DNA from 2 places in the Furfurilactobacillus rossiae genome. Region 2 is predicted to be linked to the other one. Evidence: predicted binding sites of a transcription regulator. Region 2 holds the regulator's gene; the other holds the start of a gene.
The links. The regulator LexA, encoded in region 2, represses DNA repair genes until DNA is damaged. The targets are predictions, from matches to a motif close to CNAACANNTGTTNG.
Positions count from the first base shown of each region.

Region 1: the regulator LexA is predicted to act here: its motif matches at 2,721-2,734, upstream of uvrB (excinuclease ABC subunit UvrB).

Region 1 is NZ_CP040586.1:2,074,960-2,086,902, reverse strand. Features, by position in the region: gene trxB (thioredoxin-disulfide reductase) at 1-661, shown strand, start outside; gene LROSL1_RS10105 (phospho-sugar mutase) at 855-2,582, shown strand; gene uvrB (excinuclease ABC subunit UvrB) at 2,923-4,923, shown strand; gene uvrA (excinuclease ABC subunit UvrA) at 4,943-7,810, shown strand; gene LROSL1_RS10090 (APC family permease) at 8,008-9,360, shown strand; gene LROSL1_RS10085 (APC family permease) at 9,370-10,713, shown strand; gene LROSL1_RS10080 (YibE/F family protein) at 11,284-11,943, shown strand, end outside.
Region 2 is NZ_CP040586.1:1,551,145-1,563,087, reverse strand. Features, by position in the region: gene rnz (ribonuclease Z) at 1-775, shown strand, start outside; gene LROSL1_RS07445 (SDR family NAD(P)-dependent oxidoreductase) at 813-1,709, shown strand; gene LROSL1_RS07440 (lipopolysaccharide assembly protein LapA domain-containing protein) at 1,706-2,080, shown strand; gene recJ (single-stranded-DNA-specific exonuclease RecJ) at 2,205-4,529, shown strand; gene LROSL1_RS07430 (adenine phosphoribosyltransferase) at 4,550-5,068, shown strand; gene LROSL1_RS07425 (putative metal homeostasis protein) at 5,214-5,321, opposite strand; gene rpmF (50S ribosomal protein L32) at 5,322-5,498, opposite strand; tRNA gene LROSL1_RS07415 (tRNA-Ser) at 5,681-5,769, shown strand; gene LROSL1_RS07410 (hydroxymethylglutaryl-CoA synthase) at 5,896-7,056, shown strand; gene LROSL1_RS07405 (hypothetical protein) at 7,273-7,929, opposite strand; gene LROSL1_RS07400 (hypothetical protein) at 8,129-8,377, shown strand; gene LROSL1_RS07395 (nucleoside 2-deoxyribosyltransferase) at 8,531-8,971, shown strand; gene lexA (transcriptional repressor LexA) at 9,195-9,824, opposite strand; gene LROSL1_RS07385 (DUF896 domain-containing protein) at 10,055-10,294, shown strand; gene LROSL1_RS07380 (YneF family protein) at 10,386-10,610, shown strand; gene LROSL1_RS07375 (ABC transporter ATP-binding protein) at 10,707-11,943, shown strand, end outside.

The DNA of each region.
Region 1 (11,943 bases), 520 kb from region 2:
GACTACAGACACTGATGAATACACTGCTAAGGCGGTTGTTATTGGGACAGGTTCTCAGTATCGCAAGCTTGGTGTGCCGGGGGAAACTGAATTTTCAGGCCGTGGTGTTTCCTACTGTGCTGTATGTGATGGTGCTTTCTTCCGCAATAAACACGTCGTTGTTGTTGGCGGTGGGGATAGTGCCATTGAAGAGGGCATTTACCTGACTCAATTGGCCGATAAGGTGACTGTTGTTCATCGTCGCGATCAGTTACGTGCCCAGAAAGTGGCTCAGGATCGCGCGTTTGCTAACGAGAAGATGGACTTTGTTTGGAACACAGAAGTAACTAAAATTGTTGGCGACGACATGAAAGTCACTGGTGTTGAATTAAAGAACAACCAAACCGGTGAAACCAGCACAATGGCTGCCGATGGTGTCTTCATTTATGTCGGTAATGTGCCGATGACAGAACCATTCGCTGGTCTTGGCGTTACAAACGAAGTTGGTTGGATTCCAACTGATGACAAGATGCGGACCAGTGTCCCTGGTGTATTTGCTATTGGCGATGTTCGCGAAAAGGACTTACGCCAGATTACCACTGCTGTCGGTGACGGCGGTATTGCTGGCCAACAGGTTTTCCAATATTTGGAGGATTTAAAGGCTAAGGCTGCGGTTAATTAAATATTTGATTTTAAGTGAATAATCGGAGCGTGCTGCATACAGAAGGTTGCAAAATTGCAATTTTTTGTGTAAGGCACGCTTTTTTTATTTGTTTTGATTGATAAAGCCCGATGAACGGGCGACGCAAACAATATGAATGCGGTATACTTAACGTATATTTGTGACTTTGGTCTAGATGAATGGAGATGCAACTGTGGATTGGAAAGATACTTACCAGGTTTGGGATAATCAAGAAAACCTGGAAACGGGTTTGAAGAAAGAATTAGCAGCGTTAAAGGGTAATGATGAGGCATTGGAAGATGCTTTCTATCAACCAATGAGTTTTGGTACTGCGGGGATGCGTGGTGTCATGGAACCTGGGATCAACCGGATGAACATCTATACGGTGCGCCAGGCCACAGAAGGTTTAGCTACATATATGGATACTTTGGGCGATGACGTGAAACAACGTGGTGTTGCCATTAGTTTTGATTCTCGTCATCATTCAACTGAGTTTGCCCACGAGGCCGCGAAGGTTTTAGGCCAACATGGCATCAAGAGTTTTGTGTTCGAAGGTTTACGGCCAACACCAGAATTGTCCTTTACGGTTCGTCATTTAAAGACGTTTGCCGGCATCATGATTACCGCAAGTCATAACCCAAAGCAGTTCAACGGTTACAAGATTTACGGTGAAGATGGTGCGCAAATGCCACCGAAGGATTCTGATTTAATTACGAGTTACATTCGTAAGGTCACTGATCTATTTGCTATCCAAACTGCCGATGAAGCTGAATTAAAGGCTAACGGGTTGGAAACGATTATCGGTGAAGACGTGGATAAGGCGTACTTGGATAACGTCGCTACTGTCACAGTGGATCACGATTTGGCCGCTGAAGAAGGTAAGGACATGACCTTTGTCTTCACGCCACTTCACGGTACTGGACGAATGCCTGGTGAACGTGCATTACGCAATGCTGGTTTTAAAAACTTCATCACGGTACCAGAACAAGCTGAACCAGACGGCGATTTTCCAACGGTTAAGTTCCCTAACCCAGAATTTTCTGAAGCTTTCGATTTAGCAATTAAATTGGGTAAAGAAAAGAATGCGGACGTGTTGATTGCAACAGATCCAGATGCTGATCGTTTGGGAACCGCAGTGCGTTTGCCAAATGGTGACTACCAATTATTGACTGGTAACCAAATCGCCGCATTGATGTTGCATTATATTTTGGAAGCAAACAAAAATGCCGGTACATTGCCTGCTAATGCGGTGGCTGTTAAGTCTATCGTCTCAACTGAGTTTGCCACCAAGATTGCCGAAAGCTACCACGTTGGCATGATCAATGTGCTGACTGGTTTCAAGTTTATCGCTGAACAGATCCAAAACTTCCAGGATACAAACAGCCACACGTTTATGTTTGGTTTTGAAGAGAGCTACGGGTATCTGATTAAGCCATTTGTTCGTGATAAGGATGCTATTCAAGCCTTAACGTTGCTGGCTGAAATTGCTGCGTACTATCGTAAACAAGGAAAGACGTTATACGATGGCTTGGAAGGCTTGTACAAGCAATATGGTTACTTCCGTGAACAAACGATTCAACAAACCTTTGAAGGTATTGAAGGGCCAAAGAAGATCGAAGCAATCATTCAGAAGTTCCGTCAGGCTGCTCCAAAGAGCTTCGCTGGTTACGATGTGACTGCTGTTGATGACATTGCTAAGGGTACAAAGACCTTTACAGATGGTCATGTTGAACAACTGGACCTGCCACATGCTGAAGTGTTGAAGTACTGGTTAACGGATGGTACATGGATTGCTGTTCGTCCTTCAGGAACTGAACCAAAGATCAAGTTCTATATCGGTACAAACGGTACCACTTTGGATGAAGCAAACGCCAAATTAAAGAAGTTTGCTGACGACATCAATGCTTTTGTTGCTGATTAGTTTTTGCTTGATACAAATTTCGACAATGAATAAAAAGAACGTGTGCACGATTGACGGGATGAGAGATTCCGTTACCGTGCACACGTTTTTTGTAGTGAGTGAATGCATATTTTTAACCGAAAGTGTGCATATCTCGTGCGAAAGTATGTTCGGTATGCTAGAATAGTTACGCTAAGTTGACGGGTTCAGAACAGCAATATGGTCGCAATGAATTACCCAAGCGAATCGAGCCGACCAGTGCAGTCATGAACCTGTTTTTTAAATCGTGTTGATGATGGTTTATCACTTACCATCACAATAATTAGACCATGTAAATGAACTAGGGGAGGTAACGTCTGGCATGATTGAACGTCAAGCAGATCGAAAGTTTGATTTAGTCTCAAAGTATAAGCCAACTGGTGATCAACCGGAGGCCATCAAAGCGTTGACAGATGGGATTGAAGACGGTAAAAAAGCGCAGATTTTGATGGGTGCTACGGGAACCGGTAAAACATTCACAATCAGTAATGTGATTGCTAACGTTAACAAACCGACACTGGTTCTATCACACAACAAAACATTGGCAGGACAGCTCTATGGTGAGTTTAAGGAGTTTTTCCCTAACAATGCCGTTGAATATTTTGTTTCCTACTATGATTATTACCAACCGGAAGCCTATGTTCCCTCATCTGATACGTACATTGAAAAAGATTCATCAATCAATGATGAAATTGATAAATTGCGTAATGCGGCTACTAGTTCGCTTTTGGAACGGAATGATACGATTGTCGTGGCTTCGGTGTCATCAATCTTTGGTTTAGGTGATCCACACCAGTATAAAGACCATGTCATTTCCTTGCGGGTCGGTCAGACAATCGAACGTAATGATTTCATGCGCAAGTTGGTTGACATTCAGTTTGAGCGTAATGATATTGATTTCCAACGTGGCCGTTTTCGAGTGCACGGGGATGTTGTTGAAGTGTTCCCAGCATCTGAAGATCAACATGCGCTACGAATCGAGTTTTTCGGTGATGAAATTGATCGGATGCGAGAGGTCGATGCACTGACTGGTGAGGTAGTTGGTGATCGTGATCACGTCACAATTTTCCCAGCCACGCATTTCATGACTAATGACGCCATCATGGATCATGCCATTACGACGATCGGTGACGAGTTGGAAGATCGGCTAAAGGTGTTGAAGGATCAAGGCAAGTTGCTGGAAGCACAACGTTTACAGCAACGGACAACTTACGACATGGAAATGATGCGTGAAATGGGCTATACGAGTGGGATTGAAAACTATTCCCGTCATATGGATGGCCGGAAACCCGGTGAACCGCCGTTTACGCTTCTAGACTTCTTCCCGAAAGACTTTTTACTAGTCGTGGATGAAAGTCACGTTACGATGCCACAAGTGCGTGGTATGTATAAAGGTGACCGTTCTAGAAAGCAGATGCTGGTTGATTATGGCTTCCGTTTGCCAAGTGCACTGGATAATCGGCCACTAAAAATTAACGAGTTTGAAAAGCACATTAACCAAGTCGTTTACATGTCCGCAACACCTGGTGACTACGAGCATGAACAAACGGACACAGTGGTTCAACAGATTATTCGGCCGACGGGTTTACTCGATCCAACGATTGAAGTTCGACCAATTATGGGTCAAATTGATGATCTCGTTGGTCAGATCAATAAGCGGATTGAGGCCCATGAGCGGACGTTTGTCACGACGATGACCAAGAAAATGGCGGAAGATTTGACGGATTACCTGAAAGATCTGGGTATCCGGGTTCGTTACCTACACAGTGACATTAAAACTTTGGAACGAACGCAAATTATCCGTGATTTACGTTTGGGCAAATTTGACGTGTTGGTCGGCATCAACCTTCTCCGTGAAGGAATTGATGTGCCTGAGGTGTCCTTAGTTGCAATCTTGGATGCTGATAAAGAAGGATTCCTAAGAAATGAACGGTCATTGATTCAAACGATTGGTCGTGCTGCCCGTAATTCACACGGGGCGGTTATTATGTATGCGGATACCATTACAGGTTCTATGCAGGCGGCCATCGATGAGACCAAACGTCGCCGTGAGATTCAGGAAAAATATAACGAAGAACATCACATTACGCCGACAACTATCGTTAAGCCAATTCGTGATAACATCACGGTAACAGCGCCAACTGGTGATGGTCAGAAAGAATCAACACTTAATGAGGAAGACTTTGATAATCTGTCAAAATCCGATCAGAACGCAATGTTGGCTGGTTTGAACAAGCAAATGCAAGAAGCCGCCAAGAAATTGGACTTCGAAGAAGCGGCAACGTTGCGTGATACAATCATGGAATTAAAAGCCAAACAGTAAAGGGTGGCAAAGGTAACCAATGGCAAATAACGACAAAATTGTAATACATGGGGCACGTGCCCATAATTTAAAGAATATTGATGTCACGATTCCACGTGACAAACTAGTAGTCATTACGGGGTTATCTGGTTCAGGAAAAAGCTCGCTTGCGTTTGATACGTTATATGCGGAGGGACAGCGACGGTATGTCGAAAGTTTGTCCGCATATGCGCGTCAATTTCTTGGACAGATGGATAAACCGGATGTGGACTCAATTGACGGTCTGAGCCCGGCGATTTCTATTGATCAGAAGACAACCAGTAAAAATCCGCGGTCGACTGTTGGGACTGTTACGGAAATCAATGATTATTTGCGGTTACTATGGGCACGGGTTGGAACACCAATCTGTCCAAACGACGGCACAGTTATTACCAGCCAATCTGTTGAGCAGATGGTTGATGAGGTTCTGGCACTGCCTGAACGGACGCGACTTCAAGTATTGTCACCGATTGTGCGTCGAAAGAAAGGGCAACATGCGAAAATCTTTGCCAAGATTAAACGTGAAGGATTTGTGCGTGTTCAAGTAGATGGCGAAACTTATGATATCGATGAGGTACCTGAACTAGATAAAAACAAATATCACAGTATCAATATTGTCATTGACCGGGTAATTGTACATCCAGACGGTGATAGTCGGAGTCGTTTGTTTGACTCATTTGAAGCTGCCCTTCGTTTGAGTGATGGGTATGCGACTGCCGACATCATTGATGGTGAACCGATGCAGTTCTCAGAACATTATTCATGTCCCATTTGTGGGTTTACGGTCGGCGAATTGGAACCACGGCTGTTTTCGTTTAATGCACCACTTGGCGCTTGCCCCGATTGTGAAGGATTAGGAGTCAAACTGGAAGTTGATGAAGATCTTGTCGTTCCAGACCCCAGTAAGACACTTCGTGAGGGTGCTTTGGAACCATGGAATCCGATTAGTTCCATGTATTATCCAAGCATGCTGGAACAGTTTGCTAAACAAAACAAGATTGATATGGATACACCATTTAACAAGTTACCTAAGAAGCAACGCGATATGGTCCTTCATGGATCAAGCAAAAAGTTCCATTTTCACTATGAAAATGACTTTGGTGGTGTTCGTGATGTCGATGCCGATTTTGAAGGTGTCATGAACAATGTGTCACGTCGCTACAAGGAAACTAATTCTGACTTTACACGTGATCAAATGCGTCAGTATATGACTGAACTGACATGTCAGACCTGTCACGGGTATCGGCTAAATCGCCAGGCACTATCCGTTAAAATTAACGGGAGGCATATTGGTGAAGTTTCTGAAATGGCGATTGATGATGAGTTGCCATTCTTCCAGGGCTTAACTTTGGGTGAGCAAAACAAAGTGATTGCGGAACCAATCGTTAAGGAAATTCGCGATCGGTTATCATTTTTGACGAGTGTCGGCGTGGGTTATCTTACACTGAGTCGATCCGCCAGAACGTTGTCTGGTGGTGAGGCGCAGCGAATTCGTTTAGCTACCCAAATCGGTTCGAATCTGTCGGGTGTACTGTATATTCTTGACGAACCCTCCATTGGGTTACATCAACGTGATAACGATCGTTTGATCAGTTCACTCAAGAAGATGCGAGATTTGGGCAATACCCTGATTGTGGTTGAACATGATGAGGATACAATGCGGGCGGCCGACTACTTAATTGATATTGGCCCTGGTGCTGGCGAAAATGGTGGCCAGGTTATGGCCGCTGGAACGCCTAAACAGGTTGAGCGCAGTACTAAGTCATTAACTGGTCGGTATTTAGCTGGGAAAGACTTCATTCCGGTGCCGCTTAAGCGACGTAAGGGGAATGGTAAGGCCATCGTATTAAAGGGGGCCGCAGAAAACAATTTACAGAATGTTGATGTACGTTTCCCACTAGGTGAGTTAACAGTCGTGACTGGTGTGTCAGGATCCGGTAAATCCACATTGGTTAACAGTATTCTTGAAAAGGTACTGGCTCAAAAGCTCAATCACAATTCCGCCAAACCTGGTAAGTACAAGAGTATTGCCGGCGTGAACAACATTGAAAAGATTGTGGATATCGATCAGTCACCGATCGGACGGACACCGCGTTCAAACCCCGCTACTTATACGGGTGTGTTTGATGACATTCGTGATTTGTTTGCTCAAACGAATGAAGCTAAATTACGTGGATATCAAAAGGGCCGGTTCTCATTCAACACTAAAGGTGGTCGCTGTGAGGCCTGTCATGGTGACGGAATCTTAAAGATTGAGATGAACTTTCTGCCAGATGTCTATGTGCCTTGTGAAGTTTGTCATGGTTCCCGTTACAATTCAGAAACACTTGAAGTGACGTACAAGGGTAAGAATATTTCAGACGTTCTGAACATGACGGTTTCCGAAGCCTTGGACTTTTTCGCTGCGATTCCTAAGATTACGCGTAAGCTACAAACAATTGTTGATGTCGGTCTGGGATATGTTCATTTGGGTCAGTCAGCAACCACACTTTCAGGTGGTGAAGCTCAGCGAATGAAGTTAGCTTCTGAACTACACAAGAAGGCCAATGGGCGTAATTTCTACATCTTAGATGAACCAACAACAGGGTTGCATTCTGATGACATCAAACGGTTGATGGTTGTCTTGCAGCGACTGGTTGATCATGGCAACACGGTTTTGATCATTGAACATAATTTGGATGTGATTAAAACTGCCGATCATTTAATTGACCTTGGCCCAGAAGGCGGTGCCGGTGGTGGCCAAATCATTGCGACTGGGACACCGGAAGAGCTTGCTGAAGTTAAGGAAAGCTACACTGGTCAGTACCTGAAACCAGTGTTGGAACGAGATACCAAACGTACTGAAGAGGTTGCTGAACAGGCAAAATAACAACGCTACAATTTTTAATAATTTAATAATATGGCTGATCAAATCCTAATCTTTAGGCGTTTTGATCAGCCTTTTTTTGTTTTAACACGACCGTTTTGAGATTGAAGTTCTGCTTAAGGTTGGCCTACAAGATTAAAATTTGGTAAACTAGCACAAACTTATCTAATAAATATGAGTGCGAGAAAGAATGTGACGACATGAAACAAAAAACACCAGTGGTAGAACTGAATCGTTCCTTAGGTATTTGGTCAGCTCTGTCCTTAGTGATCGGGACTATTATCGGCGCCGGCGTATTCGTGAGACAAGCGGCAGTACTTGATGACGCTGGCTCTACCACGGGTGCATTGTTTGCGTGGCTAGCAGGTGGGGTTCTGACATTAACAGCCGGGCTGACCATTGCTGAAATTGCCTCCCAAATGCCACATACTGGCGGTTTGTATGTTTATATGGAACGAATGTATGGCCGTCTGTGGGGCTTTCTATCTGGTTGGATGCAGATTATTATTTACGGTCCAGCAATTATTGCGGCGCTTGCGGCATACTTAGGTATTTTAATGACTGACTTTTTTCACCTGTCAGGTGGGTGGGGATTGGCCGTCTCGCTTGGTACACTAGTAGCGGTTGGTGGACTCAATTTATTTTCTAATCGATATGGTGCAATGTTTGCAATTATAACGACGATTTGTAAATTGTTGCCAATCGTTGCAATCATTGTGTTCGGATTATTCTTCGGTGATGGCAATGCGCTGGGCAACAGTGTGTCGACCGCTACTCAGCATGGCAGCAACTTTGGTGTTGCCATTTTGGCGACGTTATTTGCGTTTGACGGATGGATTCTGGTTGCTAATTTGGGCGATGAAATAAAAGAACCGCAAAAATTATTGCCCCGCGCAATTATCGGTGGGATTAGTATCGTTATGGTTATTTATTTATTGGTAGCCTACGGTGTTTTTGCAAGTTTGCCGGCGTCAACGATTCATCGACTGGGAACGGGGGCAATTCCGTTTCTTGCTACAAAAGACTTTGGCGCAATTGGCGGTAAGCTGTTGAGTATCGGTGTCATTATTTCGATTATCGGTTGTATCAACGGCAAAATCATGACTTTCCCACGCATTATGTACGCGATGGCACGTGATCGGGAGTTGCCATTTAGCCGTGTGCTGGGCTATTTAAGCCCTAAAACAAGGACGCCAATCTTTTCGACCATTGCAGTGTTATTAATTGCCGCGTTGATGGTGTTATTTGCAAACGCAGATCGGCTATCAGAACTATGTATTTTTACGGTTTATTGTTTCTACGTCATGGCGTTTTTGGGATCATTTAAATTGCGTCGTCAGCATAAGGAACGGCCATTTTCGATGCCACTGTTTCCGTTAACCCCGATTGTAGCGATTGGTGGTTCGCTGTTTGTACTCATCAGTGAAGTTTTCTCGGATTTCACGGGTGTCTTATTCTCTTTGGGAATGGTTGTCGTTGGTATTCCAGTTTATTACTATGAGATTAAACACAATCATGCAAAAGATTTTGTTAAAGATGATTCAGGAAAGTGAGTTTAGGCAATGCAAGAGAGTCACGTTGAATTGAAACGTTCTCTAGGACTGTGGTCTGCACTAGCGATTGTAATCGGTACAGTCATTGGTTCCGGGATATTTTTTAAGCAAGCATCTGTTTTACAAATGACTGGTTCTACCAACTTAGCGATGTTGGCTTGGCTGCTAGGGGGACTAATTACCCTAGCCGACGGGCTGACGTTATCTGAAATTGGTTCTCAAATTCCGCATACTGGGGGTCTTTACCAATATATGACCCATATTTATGGTGAATTCTGGGGCTTCATGTCAGGCTGGATGCAGGTTATCGTTTATGCACCAGCAATTGTCGGCTCGATCGCTGGGTATTTAGGCTTGTTGGTCACTAACTTCTTTGGTCTCGGGTCGGTTTGGAAGGCACCAATTGCGATTGGCACCATTATTCTGATCGCGATGCTGAATATGTTGGAAAATCGCTATGGTGCCGCCTTTGCGATTGTGACAACCATTTGTAAGCTATTGCCGATTGCGGCAATCGTAATTTTCGGGCTCTTCTTTGGTCGTGAGGCTGGCTTCGGTGAGACGGTAACGAGTATTCACCAGAGTGTTGGTAACTTTGGCGTTGCTGTGTTAGGTACCATCTTTGCCTATGATGGCTGGATTCTGGTGACTAATCTAGGTGGCGAAATCAAACGGCCCGAAAAGTTGTTACCGTTAGCCATCATTTTGGGAATTACCATTGTTATTGTGTTATACCTCGGGGTAACATTTGGTATTTTTCGGTCTTTAAGTGCAGCTAAAATTAATGAACTCGGCCAGAACGCGACGGCCTACTTTGCCTTAAATGCGTTTGGGGCATTCGGTGGACGACTCGTTAATATTGGGATAATGATCTCAATTATTGGTGCGTTGAATGGTAAAATGATGTCCTTTCCACGGATTTATTATGCGATGGCCGCTAAACGCCATTTGCCGTTTGCCAAACAAATTAGTAGCCTGAACCGTCACACACAAACGCCGGTCGTTGCAACAACGATTTTACTGGCATTGACTAGTTTAATGATCCTGACTGTTGATACTGATCGACTATCTGAGCTCTGTATTTTTGCGATGTACAGTTTTTATATTGCTGCGTTTGTTGGTGTCTTTATCTTGCGTCATCGCAATGGTGGCAAACCGGCTGGGTTCAGCACGCCGGGGTATCCAGTAGTTCCAATTATTGCCATCATCGGAACTAGTTTTGTGGTTATCAGTGAACTGTTCTTCGATTTTGTTGGGGCGGCAACGTCACTGGTTATTATTGGACTAGGAATTCCACTTTATTACTGGTTGAAACGGCATTATAAAAACGATGATTCTATTGATGTCATGTAATTGATTTAACCTCAGAGGAGGTTGTGGGCGTGGTGAAAATGCCGCTTTCGGTTGCCAACATTGACACGCTCGCCGTGGGACCGGTTCAAGCCCGAAGTTCACGGTCTTTCACCTCGTCACAGAGCCTCGTGAAATTCCGAGTCCCCGTGACCGTCCGTGTTGTAAATTCGAGAAGTGCATTCGAATTAACAACACTTTCACGGCTCGGTATCAATGTTGGCGCCCTCCCGCTGACCTAGTTAGGCGATCACATAAATGGCACTTATTAGTCCGCAAAGAGCGGTTTAATCCATCTTCACGGACAATGTTATTTAATATTGATTCACAATTTAGCCATCTATTTAAAACAACAATGGAACTGTTTTGGTCAATCGATCAAGACAGTTTTTCGTTTTAGACACAAAATTGCTCACAATTATTAATTACTGTTAAAAAATCGTTGGCAAGTTTAGTTTTAGTTACGTTTTGAAAGACGTGTTAGTGCGGGTGGTAGAATGAAACGTAGATTTATGAAAAAACGAGTTGGGTTAGGGTGCTTGCGTTTATTTTTGAAAGCGGGGAAATCGTCACATGAATGTTAAACCAAAACACTCTGCAAACTGGTGGGTAACCCTAGTTTGTGTCTTGTTTGGCGGACTGTTGGTACTAGGCGTTGCTTACGATGCCCCAATTTATCAACGACCAATCGCTAAAATTACTAATGTACGTAATGAACGCCCTGTCAAACAACAAGATGAGTTTGAAAATCAAGATGCAACAGTCCATCAGCGGATCAATGCAGTTTTGATTAACACAATTCACAAGGGACAAAAGATTACTTTAAGCAATACATACAGTCGTTCCGGGGCAATGGATCAACCCTATCGCGTGGGCAATCAGGTATTCATTTCAAAACTAACTCGAGGTCAACAGTCGAATATTAAAGGACCAAAGCGAGATACCGTTGTCGCTTTACTGACCTGGATTGTAATCAGTTTGCTGTTTATCTTTATGCGCTCGGCCGGTTTTATGGCATTGTTATCCGTTGGACTAAATGCAGTGCTGTTCTTCTTAGCAATCAACATCGATTTGAGTTTAAAAAATGGCAATGTGTTTGTCATTTTTAGTCTAATTAGTGTTGTTTTTGCAGCTTTAACGCTGTGGCTGGTTTTAGGTTGGAGTCGACAAACGGTCATTACGCTAACGGCGACATTATCCGGGACGGCGTTAGCAATTTTAATCAGCCTGATT
Region 2 (11,943 bases):
GCCACGCAAAATTGAAAAGATTTTTATTACGCATCTACATGGTGACCACTTATTTGGGTTGCCGGGTTTGCTGAGTTCACGTTCGTTTCAGGGTGGCAATGAGCCATTGACGATTTACGGACCTAGAGGGATTAAGGAATATGTTCAGACAAGTTTGCGGTTGTCCGAGTCTGCGTTGACGTATCCTTTGAAGTTTGTGGAGCTCAGTGGGGATGGTGTTATTTTTGATGACGCAACCTTCACAGTTTCATGCAAACGGTTAGATCACAAAATTGTGAGTTTTGGCTACCGAATTGTTGAAAAAGATCACCAAGGTGAATTGCTCGTGGACAAACTAGCCGCGGCCAAAGTGCCATCCGGACCGGTATATGGTCAGTTGAAGGCTGGTAAAACCGTTTCTTTGCCAGATGGGCGAACACTTAATGGTAAGGACTTCATCGGCCCCTCTCAAAAGGGCCGAATTGTGACAATTTTGGGTGATACACGTAAGACACGGCGAGCGACAGAATTAGCGCAGGATGCGGATGTACTGGTTCATGAAAGTACGTTTGCGGCAAACGAAAGTAAACTGGCGCGTAACTATTATCATTCAACTAGCGAACAGGCTGCTCAGGTAGCCCATGACGCCCACGTAGGCCGATTACTGATGAATCACATTTCGGCGCGTTATAATGGACGTGGTGCTAAAGAATTAGAGCGTCAGGCTCGCGCAACGTTTGCCAATTCAAAGGTTGTTCGGGACTTTGACGTCATTGATATCCCTTTTAAAAAATAAACCGTACAAATAGTTACGGCAGTTGAGGTGAGTGCTAATGATGAACTTATCAAGTCGATTAAAAGAACTGCGTGATTTGAAGAATCGGATTGTTTTAATTACTGGCGCATCTTCCGGAATTGGGCAAGCGGCCGCCTTTGAAGTTGCTCGTCGCGGGGCAATCGTGGTTTTGGTTGCCCGTAATGAGTTGAAGTTAAATCAGGTTGCTCAACAGTGCATGTTGTATTCTGGCCGGCCAGCCTTTGCGTTTGCGCTGGATGTCGCTAATCCAGCGGCTATCGACAAAACTTTGAGTCAGGTCCGCCATGAAGTGGGTGCAGTAGATGTTGTCATTAATGCTGCCGGTTTTGGCGACATGGAACCAGCAGTTGATACCGATCCTGAGGTAACAGACCGGATGTTTCGGGTCAACGTGCTTGGCTTGATCTACATTACGCGTCAGCTAGCCAGCGACATGATCGATAAACATTATGGGGCAATCATTAACATTGCTTCCGTGGCTGCAAAGATTCCGACGCCGAAGGCTGCAGTTTACACAGCGACAAAAACGGCCGTTGTCGGTTACAGTGATGTGTTACGGCAAGAGTTACGGCCGTTTGGCATTCAGGTGACAACCGTCAATCCAGGTCCTGTTGCGACCAACTTCTTCAATATCGCAGATCAAGACGGCGACTACTTGTCAAAAGTTGCCAACTTCACTGTGACGCCTCAACTGGTAGCTGAACGACTGGTTGATACCATTGGTTATCATGTGCGCGAAATTACTGTACCACGTTATTTTGTCGCAGCCTCAGTGGCCTATCATTTGTTCCCAACGGTTGGTGATTTTGTTATCGAACAGCTATTTAAACCGCACGCACCTAAGCGCATGCAACTGAGTGCTGAAAATGACGAACCTTCAACTGACACTGATCCGACGGAGGCACCAGAATGAAAAATCAATGGCGTTTAATTGCAGGATTGATTCTAGTGCTACTTGTCGCAATTTTTGCTGTCATGAACGGAAATAGTGTACCCATTCATTTTGGTGTAGCGACGGTTAAGTGGCCGATGATCTTGATTCTCATTGTGTCACTTTTGCTTGGTGCCATTATTGCACTGTTAGTGACGGCCGGAACACATGCCAGTGACAAACGAAATGGCAAACGCGCTGACAGCGAAGCAACTGCGGAAAATGATCAATTAAAGAAGCGAAATGAAGAATTAACGAGTAAAAATAAACAGCTTAATGGCCTTTTAGATGATCGAGACAAGACCATTGAGCAGTTACAGCAGAAACTTAGTCAACAAAACAATGCGAATTAGTTTCTGTAATGCGAGATGAAAACATCGTTATTGTGATTAAGGAGAGGTGTTTGTTTTCTGAATGTAGGGAACAAACGCCTTTCCAGTTGTGGATTTATTTAGACGTAGGTGAGGAGGAAAGACTGTGCTAGAGTCCAAGTACGATTGGCAACAGGCGCCACAGGTTGCAGGCGAAAAGGTCGTGACATTTGCTCACGACCTTGATGTTTCACCCTTTATGGCACGATTGTTATTAGCACGAAGGTTAGACACTGTTGATAAGGTCAACGAGTGGCTGAAACCAACTATTGATGTACTGCATGATCCACACCAAATGTTTGATATCGAAAAAGGCGTTGCCCGGATTCAGTCAGCTGTTGAGGCCGGTGATCAGATTACGGTATATGGCGATTACGACGCTGACGGTTTGACCAGTACATCGTTAATGTATGAGGCTTTAGATCAGCTTGGAGCTAACGTGAACACATACATTCCTAACCGTTTCACGGATGGATACGGGCCCAACGTAGCAGCTTTTAATCGACTAATTGATGCTGGTACGCAGCTGTTTGTCACAGTGGATAATGGGGTAGCTGGTAATGAGGCAATCGAAGCCGCTGCCAAACGTGGAGTTGATGTCGTCGTTACTGATCATCATGAGCTACCAGAGCAATTACCCAATGCTGCTGCCATTATTCACCCTCGCCATCCACAAGGACATTATCCATTTGGCGGATTATCTGGTGTTGGGGTGGCCTTTAAAGTGGCCCAAGTGCTCTTAGATGCGACTGCCGATGAGTTAAGCGATGAGTTAGACTTGGTTGCTATTGGCGAAATTGCGGACTTAGTGCCACTAAATGACGAAAATCATGCGCTCGTTAAATTTGGACTGCAGGTAATTGCTAATACGCAGCGGCCAGGACTGATTGCATTGATGAAGGCTGCGGGTATTGACGGACAGACCATCAATGAAGAGCACGTTGGTTTTGGCATTGCGCCGCGTTTAAACGCGTTGGGCAGACTTGGGGATGCCAATCCAGCGGTCGAGTTGCTAACTACGTTTGATGATGCGCGTGCTGAAGAGTTGGCTTCGGAAATTAATGCCCAAAATGAGAAGCGACAACAGCTGGTTAAGGATATCAGCGGTGATGCCTTGGCACAGGCGCAGACACCGGACAATCAGGCCCGCAAAACGCTCATTATTCATGGCAAGGGGTGGCATGAAGGCGTACTGGGAATTGTGGCTAGCAAAATCGTTGAGGCCACGCACAAACCAACCCTAGTCATGAGCGAAGATTCAGAAAAAGGGACGTTAAAGGGCTCCGGTCGCTCGATTGCAGGTTATGATTTGTTTAACGCTATCAATCCTGTTCGTGACCAAATGATAGCGTTTGGTGGTCATGCGATGGCGTGCGGCTTGACCTGTCCGATAGACCAGCTTGATACTTTAGCCACTGCGCTGGAACAAGCCTGTGTCGATCAATCGGTTGATTTGACAGCTAAACCTGAGTTGCCTGTTGCTGGGCTGATCCCACTCGCAGACGTTAATGCGGCTGATTACGGTGCAGTTCAAGAACTCGGTCCGTTTGGAACGGATAATCCACAGCCGGTATTCGCGTTTAAACCAACTTTAGTAGACAATGTGCGCACTATGGGTGCGGCTAAGAACCATCTCAAATTTCAGATGTCAGATGAAGCGGGGCATCAAGTCGCGGCTATCGCTTTTGGGCGCGGTCATCAGAGTGAACAGGTCACTGCTAACCCTGAAAATGTGAGTGTTGTTGGTACATTGTCGGCCAATACATGGCAGGGGAAGACAACTTATCAGGTAATGGTAAAAGACTTTTCGGTGACTGGTATTACGATTGTAGATAGTCGAACGAATCATCTGGCCAAGTCATTGTTTGAACAACCTGACACCTATTTATTTTTCCACAAGAAGTTGGTTGATCAATTACAAAGTTATTTGCCAGAAGGGGCGCAGTCTTTGTGTGTTGGTCGTGATGAACTGCCGTCAAGCTGTGATCATTTGATTATTGTCGATTGTCCGGATGATCTGGATGATTTAAAGCAAGTGCTGAGTCAAATCAAAACGGATGAATTAACAGCCTACTTTTATGAACACGATTCAGCCTATTTAGATGGTATGCCAAGTCGTGCAGAGTATGGCAAACTGTTTAAGTTCGTTGCTAGTCATCAGAATGTTGATATTGCTCATCAGTTGCCAACGTTGGCAAAGTATCTCCAAATTGATGACGCCAAATTGATTTTTATGATACAGCTGTTTTTTGAGGTGGGATTTGTTAAAATAGACTCTGGCGTTATGAATGGGGTGAGTGAACCACCGCACGTAAATCTTACTGATGCAGCGGCTTACCGACAACGTTTGACACGTATCGATACTGAAGAAAAATTACTTTATTCCAAGGCACCTCAACTGAAAGCTTGGTTGATGGGCGCCATGAGCTAAGCTTAAAGGAGCTGTAAAAATTGGCTTTAGACTTAACAAAATACATTGCAACGGTGCCAGATTATCCCGAAAAGGGCATCATGTTTCGTGACATCTCACCGTTGATGGGTGACGGCGCTGCATATCACCAAGCGACCGATACCATCGTCAATTATGCGCGTGACAAGCAGGTTGATATGGTCGTTGGTCCAGAATCTCGTGGTTTTATCGTTGGCTGTCCAGTGGCTTATGAATTAGGCATTGGCTTTGCGCCAGCACGCAAGAAGGGCAAGTTGCCACGTAAAACAATCAAAGCGGACTATGCTTTGGAATATGGCACTGCTTCGTTATACATGCATGAAGATGCGATTAAGCCAGGCCAACGGGTATTAGTTACGGATGATATTCTGGCAACTGGTGGTACGATTGAAGCAACCATCAAGCTTGTTGAACAGCTTGGTGGCGTTGTTGTTGGTTGTGCATTCTTACTTCAATTGAAGGATTTGCATGGGTTAGACAAACTAAAAGATTACGATACATTAGTCTTAATGGACTATTAAATCGTTTGGTGTGGCGTAGTTTCGCGTCACGCCTTTTTAGTCTCTGAGATTGTCAGGACAGCGTAATCAATTGTTTTAATATTGCAAATTCATCGTATAAAAAACGCCGTAAATGAACATTGCTGCTCATTTACGGCGTTATCAATTACTTATGATTCTTCTTCAGACTATGAAGGATTTGTAGGGCCTTCTTACGAGTCTTGATGTTGGGACTTCTTAGGTTTCGCGTCGCTGTGCTTTGATCTATTTTCATTTAGTTTGCCTCTTTTATAATTTGTTTGCCATTGTAAAAGCCATTGGGAGAAACGTGATGACTCATCACGTATTCACCAGTTTGTGCGTCAAAGTGGATCGCTGGTGCTGTGATCTTATGCGCCGCACGGCGTTGGTTACGCCGAGTTTTGGATGTTTTACGTGCTGGAGTGGCCATAATCAAGCCTTCTTTCGTTTATATTGTAAATGGTAATTGTTACTTTTTACAGTATAAACTAAACATTAACTTCGTCAACTACTTTGTTTAGACTGAGTTAAAAAGTGCTTATTTCAATTGATAAAAATGAGCTCTACCGTTGTGTAGGGGCGTTTTTATGCTATACTATTTGAGTACCTCTTGGAGAGTTGGCAGAGTGGTAATGCAACGGACTCGAAATCCGTCGAACCCGTTTATAGCGGGCGCGCAGGTTCAAATCCTGTACTCTCCTTTATACCCTTGGCAGGAAAACACCACCCATTGACGTTTGATGAGTGGTGTTTTTTCTAAATTAAATTAATGCCTGGGCGTTTTTGGAAACAACTAAAATTGATCTGTTAAAAGGGAGCTTGCTAGGATGAACATTGGTATCGATAAAATGGGGTTCTATACACCTCATTTGGTGTTGGATATGACGGATTTAGCTCATGCACGCGGGGATGACCCTGATAAGTATCATATCGGCATTGGTCAATCAGAAATGGCTGTCGTTCCGCCAACGCAAGACGTGGTTACTATGGCAGCCAACGCAGCAAATCAAATTATCGACGAATCGGACAAGCAGGCGATTGATCTGATTTTATTTGCAACTGAATCTGGAATTGATAACTCTAAGTCTGGTGCCGTTTATGTCCAACGTTTGCTCGGACTAACGGAACATACACGAGCCATTGAGGTCAAACAGGCTTGTTACTCCGCAACGGCGGCTTTGCAATTAGCAAAAGACTACGTTGCTGCACATCCGCAACGTAAAGCACTAGTTTTGGCAAGTGATATCGCCCGTTATGGCTTACATACACCCGGAGAAATCACCCAAGGCGCGGGCGCTGTCGCCATGGTTGTAAGCGCGGACCCACAAATATTAGCAATCAGCGACCAAAGTACGTATTTAACGCAAGACGTGATGGACTTTTGGCGGCCAGTTTATGCAACGGAAGCGCGTGTGGATGGTCACTTTTCCGCCAACATTTACGTCGACTTTTTTACAAATGTTTGGACTCGATTCAAAAAGACATATGATGCCGATGTAACAGATTTTGACGCAATGCTGTTTCACTTACCATTTTCTAAAATGGGGTTAAAAGCACTGCGAACCATATTGCCCACGGATGAAACAGTAGCATCTCGGTTGACCGAGAACTTTGAATCTGCCAGATTGTGGAACCGGCATGTTGGCAACCTCTACACGGGCTCATTATATTTGAGCTTGTTGTCATTATTAGCAAACGGTACATTGTCAGCTAATGCTCAGCTGGGCCTGTTTAGCTATGGCTCTGGTGCAGAAGGTGAATTTTACACAGCAACGGTACAGCCGAACTATCGGAACGGGTTTAATCGGGCCAAAATTGAATCATTACTCAATGCGCGTCAACGGGTATCTGTGGCCGAATATGAACAATTATTTAATGATCAATTACCAACTAACGGCAGTACCAAAAAAACGAACATTGCGGCCGATCCCGCGCGTTTTGTGCTTGCCGGCATTGATAATGAACAGCGTCAGTACCAAGCACATTAGTTGACGAGAAATTCCGTCAATAACTACAGTCGTAACTCAGATTAGTGCCACTGCGTCAATCGCAATGGATACGACTATACGATTTTGTGACCGATAAAGTCTAAAGCTCTCGTTAATTCGAGGGCTTTTTTGTTTGCAAACGAAAAAAGACCGCCCACAGGCAGTCATGATATCTGATTCTTTAGGAAGAATGGCAATAGCTAGTTCATAGGATGATTATTGTGCAAAATTAGTAGTGGCTTTCCCATTTGTTGCACTGAATAAGACCTTTCCAGATTGATCTGGGCTGACTAAAGTCAGTGTGTAATCGTCTTTAAGCGCCTTACTAACGTTTGCAGAAGAAGTGGCCAGATTCTTAACTAAAGTTGGCCAATGAGCCTGATCAGCTTCGGACGGTTGTTTTTCAAGTGCTTCCAGCGCTTTGACTGTATTTTCGTTCTCTGGTGTAATTGTGTAAGTTTTTTTGGCACGGTCAAAGGTGACTTTACCAAGCGTTGAAAAGGCCGAGTTAAGTTGTGTCGTCATTTGATCTTCGGCTGAAGATTTAGCGGCACTTTTTTGTTTAGCTGTCTGACCATTGATAACACCGCCAGTCGGGTTAAAGGTAGACGCAGCTTTTGCCAACGACGATTGAGCGGCCACTGATGTTTGAGATGACTGCCGACTAGCAGTTTGGGATGAAGATTGGTCAGCCGTTGTTTGGCTCTGATGGTGCCAGACGGGCAGTTTAACAATTCCAAATCCCGTGATCAAAGTGAAGATGACGACGAGTGCTGCCGCAAACTTCCAGGTACCATAGTTTTGAATCGAATTAAGTAAGTAAAAAATGGCCAGAATTAATGCAATTCCACCGAAAATGGCTAAAAAAATCATGAAGATAACCTCTTTTTCTCTATCGTGATGGTTTCTATTCTACCATTGCAACTGATGAATGAAAAAGCGATATCAATTATCCATAATAAAATTCGTATGATAATCATAAATAATATTATTGAAATTGGAGAAAACGTGCGTTACACTATCCATAATCGAAACACAGAGAAGAAGTGAATGATTTCAAGGAGGACCTATTATGACAGCAACTCTAGGCCAAGGTAGTATAGTTCGGTGTTCAAAATGCGATGATTTACAAAAGCCCTTTTTGGGTAAGGTGCTTGAACACTTAGCACATCACGTTATTGTACAAATTATTAATTTTGATCCGATTGATCGGTATATGGTAGATGTGTTAGATGGACAGGTGACATTAAGAACGGATCAAGTGCGTCCGTTAAGGATGATCAAAATTAATCCGCGATCCGAGAGAACGTCGCGTGGATAAAAGACCATTGTTCATATTTTTGACAACAAGTATCGAATTAATAAAGATTTGAGCATATATAAAGTTCCATTTGTGAACATAATCGAATTTTAATTGTATGATTGTTCATTTTTGTCGTATAATTAGTGCATCAATTCGAGGAGGAATCATCCTGTGAAATCTATTTATTTAGCCAGCCCTTTTTTTGACGATGACCAAATTGATCGTGTCAAACGTGTAGAACAGGCTCTAGCGGACAATAAAACCGTTGGTGATGTGTTTAGTCCACGAAAGTCTCAATTCCCTGAATTAACGTTCGGCAGCCCAGAATGGCAGTCGACAGCATACAAGCACGATTTGGATCATCTAAACGATGCTGACATTGTTGTCGCTGTTAGTGACTTTACAGAGGATTCCGTTGACAGTGGGACGGCCTTTGAAATTGGTTATGCCGTGGCCAAAGGTAAGACAGTAGTACTAGTTCATGAAAAAACGGGCCTAGTTAATTTGATGTTAGCTCAAGGCGCAAAAACATATGTTGAGCATGCTGAAGAATTGACGGCGCTTAACTTTGATCAATTGCCAGAGCAACGTTACGTTGGTGAAGTTCAGTAGAAGTGTCTGTCTAGGAAGCACTTGCTGTGGTAATGGCGATTTTTTTAATTAAGGTACAGCAAACAGTGAAAACAGGTTGATTTGTGCAGATTTAAGCCGTGAACAAATTATTGCATGTCATGTATGATGAGACGCGGCCTATGTAAGAAGTCAGACAAAAAACTGAGGTTTAACCACTTACTTGTGGTTAAACCTCAGTTTTTTTACTGCTACAATTTTGGAATTAATAAACCGAATCACGATAGAGGCCAACAACTTTACCTAAAATAGTGACATTATTTAAAATAATGGGGGCCATGTTATCGTTCTCAGGTTGGAGTCGATAGTGATCAGACTCTTTAAAGAAACGCTTGCAGGTTGCTTCATTTTCATCGGTCATTGCAATGACAATATCACCATTGTCGGCGTTTTGTTGACGTCGAACAATGACACGATCACCAGTTAGAATCCCCATATTAATCATACTGTCCCCACGAATGGTAAGCATAAAGAGATCGCCATCATATTCGGTTAGCTCCGGTGGAACCGGGAAGTAGTCGGTAGCATCTTGGACTGCTAGAATTGGTTCACCAGCAGCAACAACACCTAAGACCGGAATCTCATTTGGCGTCGTTGACACACCAAGCGTTTGCAAACCAGCATCTGTTAATTCAATGGCACGTGGTTTAGTGGGATCCTTAACCAGCAATCCCTTTTTTTGCAAACGATCAATGTGTCCATGAACTGTAGAAGTAGAGGATAAATCAACTGCCTCACCAATTTCACGAACGGTCGGCGGATAACCTTTTTCATTAACACGTTCATAGATAAAGCGGAGTACCGCAATTTGTTTGCTTTCGGAACTTCTTGACATGTTCGTCAACACCTCGTCTTAGTTTTGCGCAGCCGCGAACAAATGTGAAAACGTGTTCGTGGTGGGTCCGGTTAGCGGAGCTACGCGATTTCGATAGTTAAAACTTAGCACATTTTTCTCTCCTGGTCAAACAAATGTTCGCTTTGCTGCAAATCTTTTCCACTTTTCGACTTCTTCTTGTATAATGGTCAGTCGAAGCCTTGGATAAATGATAAGGAGGGGCAGAATTAATGGAATCAGAAAAATTACGTGCCCGGATTAATGAACTTGCTCATAAACAAAAGACAACGGGACTAACTGATGAGGAGAAAGCTGAACAAAAGAAACTGCGAGAGGCCTTTTTAGCTAACTTTAGGAAGGCGTTTCGCTCACAAGTTGAAATGATGCAGGTGTTCGACAAGGATGGTAAAGAAGTTACGCCAGAAAAAGTGAAGGATGTCCAACGAAAAAAAGGTTTGCGAGACGATTAATTTGCCTTTTTTGACATTAAAGGGTTTTCAAGCGCGTTGATGTTGTGTAATATTATTTAATGTAATTCATCTATGGAAGGAGGTTATTTCGATGTCAACAGGGTTGTGGATTTTAATCGTTATTTTAGCGGCAGTCGCCGGTGTTGTTGGTGGCTTCTTCTTTGCGCGCCGCTACATGCAAAACTACCTTAAGAATAATCCTCCGATTACTGAAGAAATGCTACGGACGATGATGCTGCAAATGGGGCAAAAGCCTTCTGAAAAGAAGTTGAAGCAAATGCTGTCAACCATGCAGAGTCAAGCACGAAAGAGCTAATTCTGATTAATGTAATTGATTAAAACGGGCTGGATTACTCCTGCCCGTTTTTTATATTCTTTTTTAAATTGTGTTATTGGAAAGTTGGTGACCTTGGTGTCGATTTTTAGAAAACTTGCTTGGTACTTTAAGGCTGAGCGACGAACATATTTTTGGGGTGTGATTGGTTTACTGCTAACCGCCTTACTGGGCATCATTCCGCCAAGAATTATTGGTATGTTGGTTGACCTAATGGATAAACGTACGCTGACTGCTGGAAAACTTGGTCTAGCACTTGGCGTCATGACCGTTACGGCCTTGCTTGCATATGCAGCCCGCTTTTTATGGCGGACGGCCATTTGGGGAGGTGCAGCTAATCTCGAACGAACACTACGAGAACGGCTATACTGGCATTTTATGCAAATGGATACCGCTTTTTATCAACGGTATCGAACTGGAGATTTGATGGCCCATGCGACCAATGATTTATCGGCTGTTCAACGTGTGGCTGGTGGCGGGATCCTTCAGTTTGCTGATTCCATTATCACTGGTGGTACCACATTGATTGCCATGATGATCATGGTTAACTGGCGGCTCACTATTTTAGCCGTCCTGCCGTTGCCGTTGATTGCGATTGTGGCTCGGTATGTGGGAACGAAAATTCACGTAGCCTTTGGCGAGTCACAGGCCGCTTTTTCTCGTTTAAACAACAAGGCACAAGAGAGTATTGAAGGTATTAAGGTTATTAAAACGTTAGGCCAAGAGAAACAGGATGAGGCAGATTTTGAGGGGCAGGTTCAGGACACCATCAAAATCAACCGTTATACCAACTTTTTGGATGCAATGTTCGATCCGTTGATCACGGTGATCATTGGTTTGTCATACGTGGCGACAATTGTCTTAGGCGGCCGATATGTAACAAGTGGGGTGATCTCGCTGGGACAATTGGTGACATTTATTGCCTATGTTGGGATGTTAGTTTGGCCAATGTTTGCGATTGGTCAACTATTCAACACTATGGAACGTGGGAATGCTTCCTACGACCGGGTTAACTTTTTACTGCATGAAAAGTCTAGCATCGTTGAAAAAACGGACGGGATTAAACAGCCAGCAACGGGTACTATCGATTTTGACGTCAAGGCATTTAATTATCCGGATGATAAGGAACCACGGCTAACTGACGTTGATTTTTCATTGTCTACTGGTCACACACTGGGCATTGTTGGCCGAGTTGGGGCCGGCAAGTCGTCCATTATTAAGTTGCTCCTACGGCAATTTGATGACTATCAAGGCGCAATCAAAATGGGTGGTCATGATATTCGCGATTACACGCTGGATGCTTATATTCGATCAA